3 regions of the Allobosea sp. 124 genome follow, and region 1 is predicted to be linked to each of the others. Evidence: predicted binding sites of a transcription regulator. Region 1 holds the regulator's gene; each other region holds the start of a gene.
What was found. Region 1 encodes LexA, which represses DNA repair genes until DNA is damaged. Its sites were predicted from a motif close to TGTTCNNNNTGTGTTCNG; they were not measured.
Positions count from the first base shown of each region.

Region 2: the regulator LexA is predicted to act here: its motif matches at 3,172-3,189, upstream of C8D03_RS19120 (putative DNA modification/repair radical SAM protein).
Region 3: the regulator LexA is predicted to act here: its motif matches at 4,279-4,296, upstream of recA (recombinase RecA).

Region 1 covers NZ_PZZM01000001.1:4,940,350-4,946,962, reverse strand. Annotated here, with positions in the region: gene C8D03_RS23395 (ComEC/Rec2 family competence protein) at 245-1,603, shown strand; gene lexA (transcriptional repressor LexA) at 1,597-2,322, opposite strand; gene C8D03_RS23385 (molybdopterin molybdotransferase MoeA) at 2,428-3,639, opposite strand; gene moaC (cyclic pyranopterin monophosphate synthase MoaC) at 3,639-4,136, opposite strand; gene trpC (indole-3-glycerol phosphate synthase TrpC) at 4,133-4,945, opposite strand; gene trpD (anthranilate phosphoribosyltransferase) at 4,953-5,966, opposite strand; gene C8D03_RS23365 (anthranilate synthase component II) at 6,039-6,613, opposite strand, start outside.
Region 2 covers NZ_PZZM01000001.1:4,023,293-4,029,905, reverse strand. Annotated here, with positions in the region: gene C8D03_RS19130 (SDR family NAD(P)-dependent oxidoreductase) at 1-391, opposite strand, end outside; gene C8D03_RS19125 (UdgX family uracil-DNA binding protein) at 455-1,930, opposite strand; gene C8D03_RS19120 (putative DNA modification/repair radical SAM protein) at 1,927-3,141, opposite strand; gene C8D03_RS19115 (hypothetical protein) at 3,308-3,487, shown strand; gene C8D03_RS19110 (glycogen/starch/alpha-glucan phosphorylase) at 3,621-6,104, shown strand; gene glgX (glycogen debranching protein GlgX) at 6,110-6,613, shown strand, end outside.
Region 3 covers NZ_PZZM01000001.1:4,077,878-4,084,490, forward strand. Annotated here, with positions in the region: gene C8D03_RS19365 (cyclic nucleotide-gated ion channel) at 1-253, opposite strand, end outside; gene alaS (alanine--tRNA ligase) at 260-2,902, opposite strand; gene recA (recombinase RecA) at 3,109-4,194, opposite strand; gene C8D03_RS19380 (MFS transporter) at 4,482-5,798, shown strand; gene C8D03_RS19385 (hypothetical protein) at 5,834-6,361, opposite strand; gene C8D03_RS19390 (caspase family protein) at 6,416-6,613, opposite strand, start outside.

The DNA of each region.
Region 1 (6,613 bases):
CAGGCTGCCTTCGCTCGCATGGATGCCGGTGACGTCCGCTCCGGCGAGGCCTTTGCGTTGCGGGTTCAGCAGATCCTGCTGTGGATAGCCCTTACGGACGCCAGCGACATCGAGAAGGCGCGATCAGTACTCCGCGCAGCGGCTGTCCACGCTGATGGCGGAGACTTTCGCCAGCCTCAGACCGCATCTAGCGCGATCGCATACGTGCTGACGGTATCCTGAAGCCGGATTAACCGCCTACCACATCGTCTCGATCTCGGGCCTGCACATGGTGCTCGCCGCCGGCACGATCTTCTGGCTGGTGCGGGCGCTGCTCGCCCTCTCGCAGACGCTCGCCCTGCACTGGCAGGTCAAGAAGATCGCCGCCGTCGCCGCCATGGTCGGCGCCATCGGCTATTGCGTCTTCTCCGGCGCCGAGGTCGCGACCGTGCGCTCGCTGATCATGACGCTGGTCATACTCGGGGCGATCCTGGTCGACCGGCCGGCTCTGAGCATGCGTAATCTGGCGCTGGCGGCGATGATCGTGCTGCTGCGCGAGCCCGACGCGCTGCTCGGGCCGAGCTTCCAGATGTCCTTCGGCGCGGTGGCGGCCCTGATCGCCTTCGCTGAGCGTTGGGAGAACCGCACCCGTCCGCACCCGCCATCATTGCTGCCCTGGCCGCTGGGCCCACTCTGGATCGCCTCGGTCGGCGTCATCGTCACGACCCTGCTGGCGACCGCCGCGACAGCGCCCTTCGGCGCCTATCACTTCCAGACCTTCAATCCATTCGGTCTGCTCGGCAACGCGCTGGCACTGCCCTTCGTGTCGCTTTGCGTGATGCCGGCGGCGGTCTTTGGCGTGCTCGCCTATCCGTTCGGGCTCGATGCTCCGGCCTGGTGGCTGATGGGGTTCGCTTCGGACGTGGTCCTGAAGCTGGCGCACTGGGTCGCGACCATCGACCATTCGACGCTCGTCATCGCGGCCTTCGGCCCGGCCGCGCTCGCCTGCTTCGCCGCGACGCTGCTCTGGCTCACCCTCTGGACCACCAGACTGCGCCTGCTCGCGCTCCTGCCGCTCGTCGTCGGCGTCGCGGTCGCGGCCAAGCCCGAGCGACCCGACGTCCTGATCGAGCGTGACGGCTCGGGCATTGCCGTGCGCGGCAAGGACGGCCTGCTGGTCGTCGCCGGCAAGCCCAGCCGCTTCGTCCTGCAGCAATGGCTCACCGCCGACGGCGATGGCCGCAACCCCGACGACGCCAGCTTGCGACAGGCGGCTGCCTGCGATGATGCCGGCTGCGTCATCGCGACCAGGGACGGCCGCAGCATCGCTTATGCGCGCGACCGGCTCGCCATCATCGAGGACTGTCGCCGCGCCGATCTCGTCGTCACGCCGATCCCCTGGACCGCGCCTTGCGCCACGAAACTCGTCGACCGCACGGCGCTGGCCCGCGATGGCGCGACAGCGCTCATCCGCCGGGGAGGGGCATGGCGCAGCCACACGTCGGAACAGGGCTCCGGCGAGCGGCCCTGGAGCCGCCGGGTCGAGGCTCCAGCATCAGCGCCGGCCAGGCCGGCCGCCGCCCAGCCGGTGGACGATCCGGCCAATCCGGAACGGCTTCAGTAGCGCCGCATCAGGTTGACGAGCCGGCCCTGGATCTTGACCCGGTCCGGGCCGAGCACGCGCGTCTCATAGGCCGGGTTCGCCGCCTCCAGCGCGATCGAGGAGCCACGCTTGCGCAGCCGCTTCAGCGTCGCCTCCTCGTCGTCGATCAGGGCGACGATGATGTCGCCGGTATTGGCGCTGTCCTGCTTGCGGATCACCACCGTGTCGCCGTCGAGGATGCCGGCGTCGACCATCGAGTCGCCGCGGACTTCGAGCGCGAAATGCTCGCCCGCGCCCAGCATGTCGGCCGGCAGCGCGACGCTGTGGCTGCGGCTCTGGATCGCCGAGATCGGCGTGCCGGCCGCGATGCGGCCCATCACCGGAATCGCGATGGTCGTGCGGATGTCGTCGGAGGCCGTCTCGACCGGCCTGACCTTGCCGAGCCCGCTGTCCTTACCGAGACCGCCCTGGACGATCGACGGGCTGAAACGGCCCCGCGCGGTCGGCTGGCCGCCGGCACCGACGCCCTCGGGCAGCTTGATGATCTCGAGCGCGCGCGCCCGGTTCGGCAGCCGGCGGATGAAGCCGCGCTCCTCCAGCGCCATGATCAGGCGATGGATGCCGGATTTGGAGCGCAGGTCGAGCGCATCCTTCATCTCGTCGAAGGAAGGGGGGACGCCGCTTTCGCGCAGGCGTTCCTGGATGAAGCGAAGCAGTTCGAACTGTTTGCGTGTCAGCATGGTCCCCGCCGGCGCGATGATAGATGTAAGTGGGCGCAGATTCGAAACAAATCACGAACACCATACCCGTTCGCGTTGTGTTCCGCAAGCGCGCCTCGCCTTGCGTCAGCGCAGCCTGATGATGCGGCAGGGATCGCCTGTCCTGGCGGGCGCCGCGAAGGCGGGGCGGATCGCCAGCGCCTGTGCGCGTGACAGCAGGCCGAGCATGGAGGAATCCTGCCGCTCGAACGGCGTCGCCTGCCAGCCAGCTTCGGTCAAGGCAAGGTCGGAGCGCAGATAATCCTCGCGTTCGTCATTGGCCGGCATGTCGCGCCCGAGGATGCCGGGCTCGCTGCGGTCTCGCTCGGGCGCCGGCATGCCGAGCAGCGCCTCGATCAGCGGCACGACGAAGAGATGGCCGCAGACGATCGACGAGACCGGGTTGCCCGGCAGCCCTACCGCGACCATGCGGCCGAGCCGGCCGGTCATCATCGGCTTGCCCGGGCGCATCGCGATCTTCCAGAAACCGAGCGCCATGCCGGCTCGCGTCAGCGCCTCCTGCACCAGATCATGCGCGCCGACCGACGCACCGCCGAGCGTGATCAGCACATCCGCGCCGGCGGCCCGGGCTTGCTCGATCCGCGCGGCGAGGTCGGGATGGTTGTCGCGCGCGATGCCGAGATCGAGCGCCGTCGCACCTGCCTGCTCGACCAGCGCGGCGAGCGAGAAGCTGTTCGAGGCGACGATCTGGTCGGGCCCGACCGGATCGCCCGGCGAAACGAGTTCGTCGCCGGTGGCGAGGATCGCGACAAGCGGCTTGCGGCGCACCGAAAGCGTCGGATGGCCCGCCGCGGCGGCAAGGCCGAGTGCGGCGCTGTCGAGCTTGCGGCCGGCCTGCAGCAGCACATCGCCCGTGCCGAAGTCGAGCCCGGCCGCGCGGATGAACTTGCCTCTGGGGGCCCCCTCGCGCACGCGGATCGTGGCGGAGCCGACCCCGTCGGCATTCTCCTGGATCAGGATGGTGTCGGCGCCGTCGGGGATCGGTGCGCCGGTGAAGATGCGCACGGCCTCGCCCGGTGCGAGCGAACCGGCGAAGGAGCGTCCCGCGGCGGATTCGCCGGTCACGCGCAGGTCGCGTCCGGGCAAGAGATCGTCGGCCCGCGCCGCATAGCCGTCCATCGCGGAATTGGCGAAGGGGGGCTGCGTGCGCAGCGCCGCGATATCGCCCGCCAGCACGCGCCAGGCGCATTGCGCCAGCGGCAGGGTCTCGGCCGGCGTCGCCGCCGGAACGCTGTCGAGCAGGGCCCTGAGCGCGACGGGGACCGGGGTCAGCGCCATCAGGCCGTCTCCGCCGCAGAATCGCCGGCGTCGAAGCTGCCGGACTTGCCGCCCGATTTGTGGACGAGCCGGATACCTTCGATCCGCATGGCGCGGTCGGCCGCCTTGACCATGTCGTAGACCGTCAGGCAGGCGACGCTGACCGCGGTCAGGGCCTCCATCTCGACGCCGGTCTGGCCCTTCATCTTGACCTCGGCGCGGACGCGCACGCCGGGCAGGGCCTCGTCCAGGACGAGATCGACGGCAACCTTGCTGATCAGCAGCGGGTGGCACAGCGGGATCAGCTCATGCGTCCGCTTGGCGGCCATGATGCCGGCGAGCCGTGCGGTGCCGAGCACGTCGCCCTTCTTGGCGTCGCCGTCGCGCACGATCGCCAGCGTCTGCGGCTGCATCACGACGCAGCCCTCGGCGATGGCCATGCGCGACGTCTCGGCCTTGTCCCCGACATCGACCATATGGGCCTGGCCGCGGGCGTCGAGATGGCTGAGCCGGCTCACGCGGCGACCTCGCGGCCCGGGCCTTCGAGCAGATCGCGCGTCGCCTGCGCCACATCGGCTTGCCGCATCAGGCTCTCGCCGACGAGGAAGGTCTCGACGCCGCAGCGTTTCAGCCGGAGCGTCTCGGCATGGCTGAAGATGCCGCTCTCGCCGACGATGATCCGGTCGGAGGGGATGCGCGGCGCGAGGCGCTCGGTCACGGCGAGATCGACATGGAAGCTGCGCAGGTCGCGGTTGTTGATACCGAGCAGGCGGCTTCCGAGCGAGAGCCCGCGCTCGAGCTCGGCCTCGTTGTGGACTTCGACGAGGACGTCCATGCCGAGTTCGCGCGCCGTCGCGTTGAGGCTGCCGGCCGTGGCGTCGTCGACGCCGGCCATGATGATCAGGATGCAGTCGGCGCCCCAGGCACGCGCCTCATGGACCTGATAGGGCTCGTAAAGGAAATCCTTGCGCAGCGCCGGCAGGCCGGAGGCCTCGCGCGCCTGCGTCAGGAATTCGGGCTTGCCCTGGAAGGAGGGCGCGTCGGTCAGGACCGAGAGGCAGGCGGCGCCGCCCTGCGCATAGGCGCGCGCCAGCGCCGGCGGGTCGAAATCGGCGCGGATCAGGCCCTTGGACGGGCTGGCCTTCTTGATCTCGGCGATCAGCGCCGGCTTGCCCTGGGCATGCTTCGCCGCGATGGCGGCGGCGAAACCGCGGACCGGGTCCGCCGCCCGTGCGCGCCGCTCGATCTCGGCCGGTGGCACGGCCTCCTTCGCGGCGGCGATCTCCCTGCGCTTGTAGGCTTCGATCTTCGCGAGGATGTCGGTCATCGCCGCCTCACGCGTTGGAGCTGGCGACGAGCGCAGCCAGCGTCGCCTTCGCCTTGCCGGAATCGAGCGCGGCGGTGGCCTGTGCCAGTCCGTCGCGCAGATCGCCCGCCTTGCCCGCGACAAGCAGCGCTGCCGCCGCATTGAAGGCGGCGATGTCGCGGAAGGCGGTCTTCTCGCCATCGAGCACGGCGCGCAGCGCCGCCGCGTTCTGCGCCGGTTCGCCGCCGCGCAGATCCTCGGGCTTTGCGCGGGGAAGCCCGACATCGTCGGGGCTGATCGTGAAGCTCTCGACCTTGCCGTTGTCGAGCGAGACGATGCGGCTTGGCCCGGTGGTGGTGATCTCGTCTAGGCCGTCGGAGCCATGCGCGGCCCAGATTCGGGTCGAGCCCAGCGTCGCCAGCACGCGCACCATCGGCTCTAGCCAGGTCTCCGAGAAGGCGCCGATAAGCTGCTTCTTCACCCCGGCGGGGTTGGAGAGCGGGCCCAGCAGATTGAAGATCGTGCGGGTGCCGAGTTCGACGCGCACCGGCGCGACATGGCGCATCGAGGCATGGTGCGTCGGCGCGAACATGAAGCAGAGGCCCGCTTCCGCAAGGCAGCGTTCGGTCGCCGCCGGATCGAGCCCGACCTTGACCCCGAGCGCCATCAGAACATCCGCCGTGCCGGTCTTGGACGAGGCGGCACGGTTGCCATGCTTGGCGACGGGCACGCCGCAGGCAGCGGTGATGATCGAGGCCAATGTCGAGACATTGTAGGAGCCCGACGAATCGCCGCCGGTGCCGACGATGTCGATGGCGTCGACCGGCGCCTTCACCGTCAGCATCTTGCCGCGCATCGCCCCGACCGCGCCGGTGATCTCCTCCGTGGTTTCGCCGCGCACGCGCAGCGCCATCAGGAAGGCGGCCGCCTGTGCATTGGTCACACCGCCCGAAAGGATGGTGTCGAAGGCGTCGCGGGCCTCGTCGCGGGACAGTGAGGCGCCGGTCGCGACCTTGGCGATGAAGGGTTTGAAATCGTCCATGGGAACTCTGTGTAGAGGGCGACCTGGAAGCAGTCGATCTGGAAAAGGGCGGCTCGAACGGGCGTTCCGGGCTCAGACCGCGCCGGCCAGCGCGGCGCTCTCATGGTCGCGCTGCCATCGCTCGGCGAGGTCGAGGAAATTCCGCAGGATCGTCGCACCGTGTTCGGAAGCGATGCTCTCGGGATGGAACTGCACGCCATGCACCGGCAGGCTGCGATGCGACAGCGCCATGATCAGCCCGTCGCTCGTCTCCGCCTCGATCTCGAGATCGGTCGGGCAGGTTTCGCGCGCGACGACCAGAGAATGATAGCGCGTCGCCTGCAGCGGTCCGTTGATGCCACGAAACAGCCCGCGCGCCCTGTGCTGGATCGCCGAGACCTTGCCATGCATCGGCAGTGGCGCGCGCACCACATCGCCGCCGAAGGCCTGGCCGATCGCCTGCAGCCCGAGGCAGACGCCGAAGATCGGCTTGCTGACCGCGCCCTCGCGCACGAGATCGAGGCAGATGCCTGCTTCGTTGGGCGTGCACGGACCGGGCGACAGCACGATCGCGTCGTGATCGCCACCGAGCGCCTCGTCGACCGTCAACGCGTCGTTCCGGCGCACGTCGACCTGCGCGCCCAGTCCGCCGATCAGGTGGACCAGGT
Region 2 (6,613 bases), 920 kb from region 1:
ACATGATCCGCGCTGCCGCCTGCGCCGCGAAGAAGCAGCCCTTCAGGTTGACGTCGAGATGAGCGTCCCACTGCGCTTCGTCGAGATCGAGCGCACGGGCCGGCTCGGCGACACCGGCGTTGTTGACGAGGACGTCGAGCCCACCGAGCGCGGCCGTGGCCTCGTCGAGCCCGGCCGCGATCGCCTCAATGGAGGCGACGTCCAGCACCACCGGCACGACCTTGCCGGGAAGAGCGGCACATGCCCCGGCAAGCGCGACCAGGCGTTCGCGCCGCCGCGCGGTGGCCACAACATGGGCACCCTGCCCCGCCAGCAGCCGCACGAAATGCGCCCCCAGTCCCGATGACGCGCCGGTGACCAGCACGCGCTTGCCCTTCAGATCCTCGAACATGGCGCCCCCGTTTCCTCCCGCCGGAAGGGACACTGCCGCAGGCGAGAGGTCAAATCCGGCGGCTCAGGCGGCAACGATCCCAGGCGCCAATCGACCGACCCGTTCGAGATCGGCGCGGAACCGGGCCGTCTCGCTTTGCCTTGCGACCTCGTCCGGCAGCCGCAGCAGATAGGAGGGATGGACCGTCGCGACCAGCCTGGTGCCATCGTCCAACGTCAGGTCGCGATCGCGCATCGCCGCCAGCGAACCGGAATGGCCGGTCAGCGCATGCAGCGCCGTCGCGCCCAACGCCACGACGAGGCCCGGCTTGACGAAATCGCGCTCCAGCCCGAGCCAGAAGCGGCAGGCCGAGACCTCGCCGGCATTCGGCTTCTGGTGGATGCGCCGCTTGCCCCTGATCGCGAATTTGAAATGCTTCACCGCATTGGTGACATAGGCACGGTGCCGATCGAGCCCAGCCTCGCCCATGATGCTGTCGAACATCCGCCCGGCTGGGCCGACAAAGGGCCTGCCCGCAAGATCTTCCTGATCGCCCGGCTGCTCACCGACGAACATGACCGGCGCCGAAAGCGGCCCTTCGCCGAAAACGGTCTGCGTCGCGTGCTGGCACAGACCGCAACGCGCGCAATCCTTTGCCGCGGTCCGCGCCTGCTCCCAGCTCGCGGGAGGCAGCGGCTCGTCGAGCCCTTCCCTGAGCATGCGCTGCATCTGCCTGCGATGCCGCTCGGGCGGCGCGGTCGGGGCCTTCGTCACCATCTCCTCCGCCCGTCGGCCAGCACCGGCGATCAGGGGAGCGATCAGTTCGGCCTCCGGCAGGTTCCGCCAGTACTTCTCCGGCATCTCGGCCTTCATCGCCTTGATCTTGAGCCGGGCCGGATTGAAGATGTTGGCGTAATAGGTTCGCCAGTAAGCCTCGACCGCATCGTCGTCGGGCGCCTCCGCGCGTGATTCACCGTCGCCCACATGCAGCGTCGCACCGTCCCAATGCAGCGAGCGCAGTGGCGTCAGGATGGACCAGCGCATCGCCGCGAAGCGTTCGACGAAAAAGCGCGAGACACGTTCGACGATGTGATGCTCCGGCTCGAACCAGGCGACGAAGGCCTCGCCGCCATCGGCCCCGACGATCTCGCGAAAGCGGACGAAAGCGGTCATTTTGTGCGTGTCGCGACGCACCGACTTCGCCATCGCATAGGCACGGTGGACGTCGCCATCCGTCACGATCCGCAGCAGCGCCGGCTCCCGCTGAAGCCGGAGCAGCAGCCTGAACAGCAGGTCGAAACGGCCGGCATCGCGATGGCAGATCACGGCCTGTGCCAGCTCCGGAAAATCACGTGGCACGGTGAGGTCCCGGCCCGAGACCCGCTCGATCGTCTCGGCTGCGACGCCCTCGAACAAGCCTGCCGGTTCGTCACCGACCTGCCAGAGGATGTCCGCGGGTGCGATGCTGGCGCGGGCGAGCCGCCGCGCGTGCTGCCGCCAGCCTTCGAAATCCGCCGGATGCGCCAGCCGGGCCAGGACTGTCGAAACAGCGACCGTCACAGCAGCGCCAGTTGCAGGGGCTTCGGCGCCAGATGCTGCCGCAGCCCGTCGCTGTCGAGCGCCGTACCTGGCCGCCAGCCATCGGCCACGATGAAATGGCGCAAGGTGGACATTGATCGCGCCAGCTTGCCGACATCGTCGAGCCGCAGCCACCGGAAGCGCCGCATCTCCAGAATTCGGCCGACGCTTCTGGTGCCGAGCCCCGGCACTCGCAGCAGCGTCTCGCGATCGGCGCAATTCACATCGACGGGAAAGCGGCCGCGATGGCGCAACGCCCAGGCGAGCTTCGGATCGATGGCGAGGTCGAGCATCCCGCCCACCCCGTCATCGAGGATTTCCTCGACGTTGAAGCCATAGAACCGCGTCAGCCAATCGGCCTGATAGAGGCGGTGCTCGCGCATGAGAGGTGCCTCGGCCAGCGGCAATTGCGCCGAGGCATCCGGGATCGGACTGAAGGCCGAATAATAGACCCGCCGCAAACCGAAGGAGCCGTAGAGCTGGGCGCTGCGCTGCAGGATCGCGGCATCACTCGACCCGTCGGCGCCGACAATCATCTGCGTGCTCTGCCCCGCTGGGGAGAAGGCGGGCGCGCGTTTGGTTTTCGCCCGCTCCGCCTTGCTCTCCTCGATCCTGAGCTTCAGCCCGCCCATGGCGGCGCGGATGTCGCGCGGCCGCTTCTCGGGCGCGAAGCGCTCGAGCGAGATCTCGGTCGGCAGCTCGACATTGATCGAGACGCGATCGGCAAACAGCCCGGCCTGCGCCACGAGATCGGGGTTCGCGCTGGGAATGAGCTTGAGATGGATATAACCGCGGAAGCCGTGGACCGTCCGCAGCATCTCCGCGACCCGCACCATCTCCGCCATGGTGTAGTCGGGCGAGCGGATGATGCCGGAGGAAAGGAACAGCCCCTCGATATAATTGCGCTTGTAGAAATTCAGCGTCAGATCGACGACCTCCTCGACCGAGAAGCGCGCCCGCCTGACATTGCTCGAAGAGCGGTTGATGCAGAAGACGCAGTCATAGCTGCAATAGTTGGTCAGCAGGATCTTGAGCAGCGAGATGCAGCGGCCGTCCGGCGCATAGGAATGGCAGATGCCGGACCCCGTCGTCGACCCGATACCGCCTCCGAGCGAATTGCGCTTCGTTGTGCTGCTCGATGCGCAGGATGCGTCGTATTTCGCCGCATCGCTGAGGATTTCCAGCTTCTGCATCACGGTGAGTTGGGGCACGCCAAACCTCTTTGTTCTTTATTTGTTCTTTTATCTGAGCGCTCAGTTCCGCGCCAGAGACCTTTCGTCGCGGGCGTGCGATCCGGTCCTGAGCGGAACATGCCGCCCGGGGCCGGCGTTGCCTGATCAGCAAGACAGGGAGGGATAGATGTTTCGCATCCTGCTGATCATCGCCGTGATCGCGATCGGCTACGACGCCGTGGCCCATCAGGGCTTCTACACACGCAACGCCTGGGCGAGCGTCGTCGGCCTGACCGACTCGGCCGTCACTGGCGCAAAGCAGCTCGGACAGAACGCGCGCGAGGAAACCGGCACCGTCAGGCAATAGCCGTCCTGCGCATCGCGTTGCGGCAGGATGGCGACGCCCGCGCCAAAACCTACCGCATTGCGGCAATTTCGTCTGGACTTGCCGGGACGTTGCCTCGACACTCGTGCCAGCGAAACAGCCGGGATTTCTGCGCTTGACCGAGACAGCCTCCGACGCCGCCCGCCCTGCCGAATCCGACGCGCGGGTCGAGGCCCTCAAGGCCGAGATTCTCAGGAAGCTGACCTATTCGCTCGGCAAGAATGCTTCGGTCGCGCAACCGCATGACTGGCTCACCGCCGGCATCCTGGCGGCACGCGACCATATCGTCGATGTCTGGCAGCGCTCGACTCGCGACAGCTACCAGACCGGGCGAAAGCGGGTCTATTATCTCTCGCTCGAATTCCTGATCGGCCGCTCGCTGGCCGACGCCCTGAGCAATCTCGGGCTCACCGGCCCGATGGCGCAGGCAATGCGCGAACTCGGCGTCGATCTCGCCGAGATCGAGACGATCGAGCCCGATGCCGCGCTCGGCAATGGCGGCCTGGGTCGTCTCGCCGCCTGCTATCTCGAGGCTATGGCCTCGACCGGCGTGCCGGCGCTCGGCTACGGCATCCGCTACGATCATGGCCTGTTCAAGCAGCGCATCGACGGCGGCAAGCAGGTCGAGGTCCCCGAGGACTGGCTCTCCTTCCGCAATCCCTGGGAGTTCGAGCGCCGCGAGGCCTCCTACAAGATTGGCTTCGGCGGGGCCGTGACCGCGACGCAGAAGCCGGGCGAGGTCTTCTGGGAGCCGGAAGAGACGATCTTCGCAGTCGCCTACGACACCCCCATCATCGGCTGGCGCGGCCGCGACGCGACGACGCTGCGGCTCTGGCGCGCGCGCGCCATGCACCCGCTCTCGCTCGACGCCTTCAACCAGGGTGATCTCGTCGGCGCCGTTGCCGAGCGCAATCGCGCCGAGGCGATCTCCAAGGTGCTCTACCCAAACGATTCGACCCCGACAGGTCAGGAACTGCGGCTGCGGCAGGAGTTCTTCTTCACCTCGGCTTCGCTCCAGGATCTCGTGCGTCGGCACTATCGCCAGTTCGGCAAGCTCGACAATCTTCCTGACAAGGTCGCGCTCCAGCTCAACGACACCCATCCGGCGCTGGCCGTCGCCGAGTTGATGCGGCTTCTGATCGACGAGCATGGCCTGGCCTGGGAAGAGGCCTGGACCCTCACCAACGCCACGATCTCCTATACCAATCACACACTCCTGCCGGAGGCGCTCGAAACCTGGCCGGTGGCGCTGATGGAGCGGCTGCTGCCGCGCCACATGCAGATCATCTTCGGCATCAACGCCCGCTTCCTCGAAGAGGTCAGGCGCTCCAGCGGCGGCGAGAGCGTCGATCTCTCGACCATTTCGCTGATCGACGAACACCATGGCCGGCGCGTCCGCATGGCCCATCTCGCCTTCGTCGGCTCGCATACCGTCAACGGCGTCTCGGCCCTGCATTCCAAGCTGATGGAGCAGACTGTCTTCGCGCCGCTCAACGGCGTCTTTCCGGGCCGGATCACCAACGTCACCAACGGCATCACGCCGCGACGCTGGCTCTTCGGCGCCAATCCGGGCCTGACCAAGCTGCTGCAGGAGGTCTGCGGCGACGACCTCACCGACGAGATCGGCCAGATCCGCCGGCTTGCCGCCCATACCGGCGACGGCGCCCTGCATGATCGCCTCGCCGCAATCCGCCGCGAGAACAAGCTGAAGCTGGCGAAGATCATCCGGCAGGACACCGGCATCACGGTCGATCCCGACGCCCTGTTCGACGTCCAGATCAAGCGCATTCACGAATACAAGCGCCAGCTGCTCAACATCCTCGAGACGATCGCGCTTTATGACGCGATCCGCTCCGAGCCCTATCGCGACTGGGCGCCGCGCGTGAAGATCTTCGCCGGAAAGGCCGCCTCGAACTACGGCACCGCCAAGGCGATCATCAACCTGATCAACGACGTCGCCGTGGTCGTGAACAACGACATCACCACGCGCGACCGGCTCAAGGTCGTGTTCCTGCCGAACTACAATGTCAGCGCAGCCGAAATCATCATCCCGGCCGCCGACGTGTCCGAGCAGATCTCGACCGCCGGCATGGAGGCGTCGGGCACCGGAAACATGAAGTTCGCGCTCAACGGCGCCGTCACCATCGGCACGCTCGACGGCGCCAATATCGAGATCGGCGAGCGCGTCGGCGAAGACAACATCGTCATCTTCGGCATGACGGCCGAGGAGGTCGAGGCGGCCAAGCGGAACCCGCGCCCGACCGCCGATGTCATCGCCGGAACGCCTCATCTCGAAGGCGTGCTCGATGCGGTTGCCGGCGGTGCCTATTCGCCGCGCGAACGCGACCGCTATCTCGGCCTGGTCGATGGCCTGCGCGCCAATGACTGGTTCATGGTGCTGAACGATTTCGAGAGCTACCGCCAGGCCCAGCGCCGGATCGACGCGCTCTGGGCGGACCAGCGGACATGGTGGAAGATGTCGGTGACCAACACCGCCCATTGCGGCTGGTTCAGCGCCGACCGCGCCATCCGTGAATATGCCGAGCGCATCTGGCGGATTCCGACCGGCCCAAGCCCATCTGCGCAAGCGAAGGGCTGAGCCCGTTGACCGACGGGCAGCAGCTCGTCCCGTGCCCGCTCCCGGCCCGCATGGGCGCGGTGTCGGCCGGCGACGGCATCAGCTTCGCGGTGTTCTCGCGCCATGGCACGACGGTTCAGCTCTGCCTCTTCGACGAGGCCGGCGAGCATGAGACCGCGCGCCTGCCCCTGCCCTGCCGGACAGGCGACATCCATCACGGCCTGCTGCCCGGCGCGGCGCCGGGCCTGCGCTATGGACTGCGCGTCGAAGGCCCCTGGCAGCCCGAACACGGCCATCGCTTCGACCCGACGAAGCTCCTGATCGACCCCTATGCGACGCTGGTCGACCGCCCGTTCCGCTGGGATGCGCAGATGGCGCGGCGCGGCGCGGAGACAGCCGGGCTGGTGCCGCGCTGCATGGTGAGCGAGGCCCTTCCGCCGCTCGCGGCCGGCCGGGATAACCAGCAGCCCGCCTTCATCTACGAGCTCGCCGTCAAATCCTTCACGATGCGCCATCCAGCCGTGCCGCAA
Region 3 (6,613 bases), 860 kb from region 1:
GCGCGACCCAGAGACGGACGGCATATTCCAGCGTGAAGATGGCGAGCGATGTGGCCTCCAATACCTGGAAGGCCAGGCCGAAACGCTGCCCCAGATGGGGAATCGATTCCAGCACGATGGCGACGACATTGGCGCAGATCAGCAGGACGAGGCCGCGATGAATCCAGCTCGCGACCGCATCGTCACCGGCGCCATGGTCGATCCAGAGGTGAAGCTGGCGCCGCCATCCTGCGAGAGAGGAGGCGGCTGCCATGTCGGGTCAGCCCATCGCTGCGGCGACGGCATCGAGCGCTTCCTGCGCCTTCGTGCCATCGGGCCCGCCGGCCTGCGCCATGTCGCGCCGCCCTCCGCCGCCCTTGCCGCCGAGTTGCTCGGAGGCGGCGCGCACCAGCGCGACCGCGTCGAAGCGCGCGGTCATGTCCTCGGTGACGCCGACAACGACGCCGGCCTTGCCGTCCTCCGACACGCCGACGATGACGACGACGCCGGAGCCGACACGGGTCTTGGCTTCGTCTGCCAGGCTCTTGAGGTCCTTCATCTCGACGCCGCTGATGGCGCGCGCCAGCAGCTTGGCACCGGCGATTTCCCGGATCGGGTCCTCGGCGGCACCGCCGCCGCCCATGGCGAGCTTCTTGCGCGCCTCGGTCAGCTCGCGGTCCAGCTTGCGGCGCTCCTCGATCAGCGCCGCAAGGCGATTGCCGGCTTCCGCATGCGGGACCTTGAGCAGGCCGGAGAGCCCCTCGAGCAGGCGCGATTCGGCGTTGAGGCGCAGGCGGGCGCCGTTGCCGGTCATCGCCTCGAGACGGCGCACGCCGGCTGCGACCGCGCTCTCGCCGACGACGCTGACGAGGCCGATATCGCCCGTGCGCGTCGCATGGGTGCCGCCGCAAAGCTCGACCGAGAAGGTGCGGCCGGCCGGGTTCGTGCCCATCGAGACGACGCGGACCTCGTCGCCGTATTTCTCGCCGAAGAGGGCGCGGGCGCCCGAAGCGATCGCCTCGTCGACGCTCATCAGCCGGGTCGCGACCGGCTCGTTCTTCAGCACGATCGCGTTGGCGATCTCCTCGACCTCGCGTAGCTCCTCATCGGAGATCGGCTTGGGATGCGAGAAATCGAAGCGCAGGCGGTCGGGCGAGACCAGCGAGCCCTTCTGCGCGACATGGTCGCCGAGAACGAGGCGCAGCGCCTCATGCAACAGATGCGTCGCCGAATGGTTGGCGCGGATCGCGCTGCGGCGGCCATGATCGACCAGTAGCTCGACTGGCTGGCCGCGCTTCAGCTCGCCGTCCTTGACGGTGACGGAATGGGCGAAGACGTCGCCCAGCTTCTTCTGCACGTCGCCGATCTCGGCCAGCATGCCGGGACCGCGGATCGTGCCGGCATCCCCGACCTGGCCGCCGGACTCGCCATAGAACGGCGTCTGGTTGACGATCATGAGACCGCTCTCGCCAGCCTTCAGGCTCTCGACCTCGGCATTGTCGCGGATCAGCGCCGTGACGACGCCCTCGGCGGTCTCGGTGTCGTAGCCGAGAAACTCGGTGGCGCCGAGGCGGTCGCGCAGCGGGAACCAGAGCTTCTCGGTCGCGGCCTCGCCGGTGCCGGCCCAGGCAGCGCGGGCCTTGGCCTTCTGCTGCTGCATAGCCGCGTCGAAGCCCTCGGTATTGACCGAGACGCCGCGCGCGCGCAGCGCGTCCTGGGTCAGGTCGAGCGGGAAGCCATAGGTGTCGTAGAGGGTGAAGGCGACGTCGCCCTTCAGGCTCTGGCCGGAGACGAGGTCCTTCGCCGCGTCGTCGAGCAGTGTCAGGCCGCGTGCCAGCGTGGTGCGGAAGCGAGTTTCCTCAAGCTGCAGCGTCTCGGTGATCAGGGTCTCGGCGCGGAGCAGTTCCGGATAGGCGCGGCCCATCTCGCGGGTCAGCACCGGCACCAGCCGGTGCAGCAGCGGGTCTTTGGCGCCGAGCAACTGGGCATGGCGCATGCCTCGGCGCATGATCCGGCGCAGCACGTAGCCGCGTCCTTCGTTGGACGGCAGCACGCCGTCCGCGATAAGGAAGGCCGAGCAGCGCAGATGGTCGGCGATGACGCGGTGGCTCGCCTTCATCGGCCCGTCGGAGGCGACCGAGGTCATCTCGGCGATGGCGCCGATCAGCGCCGCGAACAGGTCGATCGCATAATTGTCATGAGTGCCCTGGAGCACCGCGGCGACGCGCTCGAGGCCCATGCCAGTGTCGATCGAGGGGCGCGGCAGGTTCGTCCTGATGCCGCCGGCCGCTTCCTCATACTGCATGAAGACGAGATTCCAGATCTCGATGAAGCGGTCACCATCCTCGTCGGGGGAGCCCGGAGGGCCGCCGGGGATATGGTCGCCATGATCGTAGAAGATCTCGGAGCAGGGGCCGCAGGGGCCGGTGTCGCCCATGCGCCAGAAGTTATCCGAGGTCGGGATGCGGATGATCTTGCTGTCGGAGAGGCCGGCGATCTTCTTCCAAAGGGCGTGCGCCTCGTCGTCCTCGGAATAGACCGTAACCGTCAGCTTGTCCTTGGGCAGGCCGAATTCGCGCGTGACCAGGGTCCAGGCGTGGGTGATCGCCTGTTCCTTGAAATAATCGCCGAAGGAGAAGTTCCCCAGCATCTCGAAGAAGGTGTGGTGGCGGGCGGTGTAGCCGACATTGTCGAGGTCGTTGTGCTTGCCGCCTGCGCGGACGCATTTCTGCGCCGTGGTGGCGCGCACGTAAGGGCGCTTCTCCTGCCCGGTGAAGACGTTCTTGAACTGCACCATGCCCGAATTGGCGAACATCAGCGTCGGGTCGTTGCGCGGCACGAGCGGGCTCGACGGCACCACCTCATGGCCCTGGCCCTTGAAGTAATCGAGGAAGGTGGACCGGATTTCGTTGACGCCGCTCATCGCTGTTTGCGCTCTGGTCTTGGACAGGAGGAATCTTGGGCAGGAGGCCGGCTAAACCGGCAGGAAAGACCGCTTCTAGTCAGGCCGCCAGCGCCTGTCCAGAAAGCCCGCACCAATGGCCTGCTCCAACATCAAAAAGGGCGGCCCGGAAGCCGCCCTTGCATGGTCTCGTCCCGCCGATCGCGGTGGGGCAGGGGCGGGGCCGCTCAGGCCTCGCCCTCATCGAGATCGTCGGCACTCGGTGTCGCTTCGTCGAGGATACGCTCGGCGACCAGGCCGGAGTTCTGCCGGATCGTCGCCTCGATCCTGGCGGCCATCTCGGGGTTGGCCTTGAGGAAGGCTTTGGCGTTCTCGCGGCCCTGGCCGAGGCGCTGGCTGTCGAAGGAGAACCAGGCGCCGGATTTCTCGACCATGCCGGCCTTGACGCCGAGATCGACCAGTTCGCCGACCTTGGAGATGCCCTCGCCGAACATGATGTCGAACTCGACCTGCTTGAAGGGCGGCGCGACCTTGTTCTTGACGACCTTGACGCGGACCTGGTTGCCGGTGGCCTCCTCGCGATCCTTCAGCGTCGCAACGCGGCGGATGTCGAGGCGCACCGAGGCGTAGAATTTCAGCGCGTTGCCGCCGGTCGTCGTCTCCGGTGAACCATACATCACGCCGATCTTCATGCGGATCTGGTTGATGAAGATGACCATGCAGTTCGAACGCGAGATCGAGGCGGTCAGCTTGCGCAGGGCCTGGCTCATCAGGCGGGCCTGGAGACCGGGCTGCACATCGCCCATCTCGCCCTCGATCTCGGCACGCGGCGTCAGGGCTGCGACCGAATCGATGACCAGCACGTCGATCGCGCCGGAGCGGACGAGGGTGTCGGTGATTTCGAGCGCCTGCTCGCCGGTGTCGGGCTGCGAGATCAGCAGGTCGTCGAGATTGACGCCGAGCTTGCGGGCATAGACCGGATCGAGCGCATGCTCGGCATCGACGAAGGCGCAGACGCCGCCCTTCTTCTGGGCCTCGGCGATGGTGTGGAGCGCGAGCGTCGTCTTGCCGGAGGATTCAGGGCCGTAAATCTCGATGACGCGGCCGCGGGGCAGGCCGCCGACGCCGAGCGCGATGTCGAGGCCGAGCGAGCCGGTCGAAATCGTCTCGATCTCGATCGCCTGCTGGTTCTTGCCCAGCCGCATGATCGAGCCCTTGCCAAAGGCGCGCTCGATCTGCGAGAGCGCTGCATCCAGCGCCTTGGCCTTGTCCATCGAGGAACCTTCCACGAGCTTGAGATTCGCCTGACTCACGAGTTGCGCTCCTTATGGCAGGGGCGCGATGACATCTCAATCGCGCCGATGGCCAAGATTGGTCATGGTTTGTTCCTGTCTGCAAGTTCTTTTTCTGTTCTCGTTTCGCGTCTGCTGACAGGAGTTGTCAGGAGCGCGCCCCGACATGCGCGCAATGCGGCTTTCTCGACGCGTTGTCGTATCATCATGTCTCGTGTGCATGTCGATGGGGCCTCATGTCGTTGGTGCGCCATTCCACATTCTGTTAATTGCGCGCATCCCCGTTCTGATTTGCGAAAGTTTTCGTCGTGTCCTCCCCATCCCTGTCCGCCGTGCCGGCCAATTCGCCGCGCCGGGTGCTGTTCGCCAGCCTGATCGGCACCACGATCGAGTTCTTCGACTTCTACATCTACGCCACCGCCGCCGTGATTGTGTTCCCGAAGCTGTTCTTCGCGGCCAGCGATCCGAACTCGGCGATGCTGCAATCCTTCGCGACCTTCGCGATCGCGTTCTTCGCGCGTCCGATTGGTGCCGCCTTGTTCGGCCATTTCGGCGACCGGGTCGGGCGCAAGGCGACGCTGGTCGCGGCGCTAATGACGATGGGGCTGTCGACGGTGGCGATCGGGCTGCTGCCGACCTATGCCGCCGTGGGCGTCGTCGCGCCGCTGCTGCTGGCGCTGTGCCGGCTCGGGCAAGGCCTCGGCCTCGGCGGGGAGTGGGGCGGGGCGGTCCTGCTCGCCACCGAGAACGCGCCTCCCGGCAAGGAGGCCTGGTACGGCATGTTCCCGCAACTCGGCGCGCCGATCGGCTTCATCCTGGCGACGGGCAGCTTCCTGCTGCTTGGCGACATTCTGAGCGACGCGCAGTTCTTCGCCTTCGGTTGGCGCATCCCGTTCATCGCCAGCGCGCTGCTCGTCTTCATGGGGCTCTATGTGCGCCTCAGGATCAGCGAGACGCCGGCCTTCCGCAAAGCGCTCGACAAGCAGGAGCGCGTGCGCGTGCCGCTCGTCAGCGTGCTCGCCGGACACAAGCTTGCGCTGCTGCTGGGCACCGTCGCGGCGCTTGCGACCTTCGTGCTGTTCTACATCATGACGGTGTTCTCGCTGAGCTGGGGCACGACGGCGCTGGGCTATGCGCGGGGCGAGTTCCTGCCGCTGCAGATGATCGGCGTCGTCTTTTTCGGCCTCGCGATCCCCCTCTCGGCGCTGCTGGCGGATCGTTTCGGCCGACGCTGGACGCTGATCGCCACGACGCTAGCGATCGCGCTGTTCGGCTTCACGCTGGCGCCGCTGTTCGGTTCGGGCAGCACGGTGGGCGTGCTCGCCTTCTTCGTCCTCGGCTTCGGGCTGATGGGCTTCACCTACGGCCCGCTCGGCACGGCGTTGGCCGAGATGTTCCCGACGGCGGTGCGCTATACCGGCGCCTCGCTGACCTTCAATCTCGGCGGCATTGTCGGGGCCTCGCTCGCGCCCTATATCGCGACCTGGCTGGCGACGCATTTCGGGCTCGGACATGTCGGATATTATCTGACGGCGGCGGCGGTCCTGACGCTGGTCGCGCTTCTGGCGATGGGAGGGGGCGGGCACTTGCGTCGGACGAGCGTGTCGGATCAGGCGGTCGTCTAGATCTGGAGCGCTCGTCTGGACCTGGAAGCGGCCTTCTAGACCTGCAGAACCTCGCAACGGGCGTGCTGGACGGTCGGCTGGAGGAACTTGGTCCTGATCTCTCGGCGCCGGGACCAGCCTTCATAGGAGGTAAAGCCCGGCTTCAGGCGCCACTCCAGCGATACGGTGCAGGAGCGGGCGCCATCGGTCTTCAGCCAGATGGCGAAGGTGTGAGAGGGTCTGGCCACAAGCCGGACCAGCGTGCGCTCGTTGACGACCTTCCATTGCGAAACGAAACGGCCATCGATGTCTTCGCCCAGTTCGCCCTCCTTGAGCCGGGCCGAACGACCCCGCCCCCTTCGGCGCTGGTTATCCGTGAAGAGTTCGGTGACCTTTCCGCCCTTGCCGAGTGTCAGGAGGAAGGTTCCGCCCGCGAGGCGGGACCGCGGCTCGGGCTCGATCACCTCAACGGTCCAGGCCACGGACAGGCGGAACTGCACGTCCTGAGCCATCGCAGCGGGCGCATGAGCGAGGGCCACGAGAGGGCAGGCTGCCAGGATGATCGCGATCAGGGATTTCGACATCGTCCCTCGACTGTTGTGATACGAAAGGTCGGTGCAGCGCGTCGCGAGTGCCGCTCACTCGCAGAACGACTGGCCGTTGAACGAGAAGCAGCGGCCGCTTCGCGCGGGAGGCGTCGCCTTCGGGGTCTGCGCGCGAACCTTCTGCGGCTGCTCCGCTCGCTTCACCTGCGCTTTTTGAACGACGCAGGCGCCGTCGCGCTCGATCTGGCCCCGTGGGCATGAGAGCGGGCAAATCCGCCCGGGCTGGCGCTT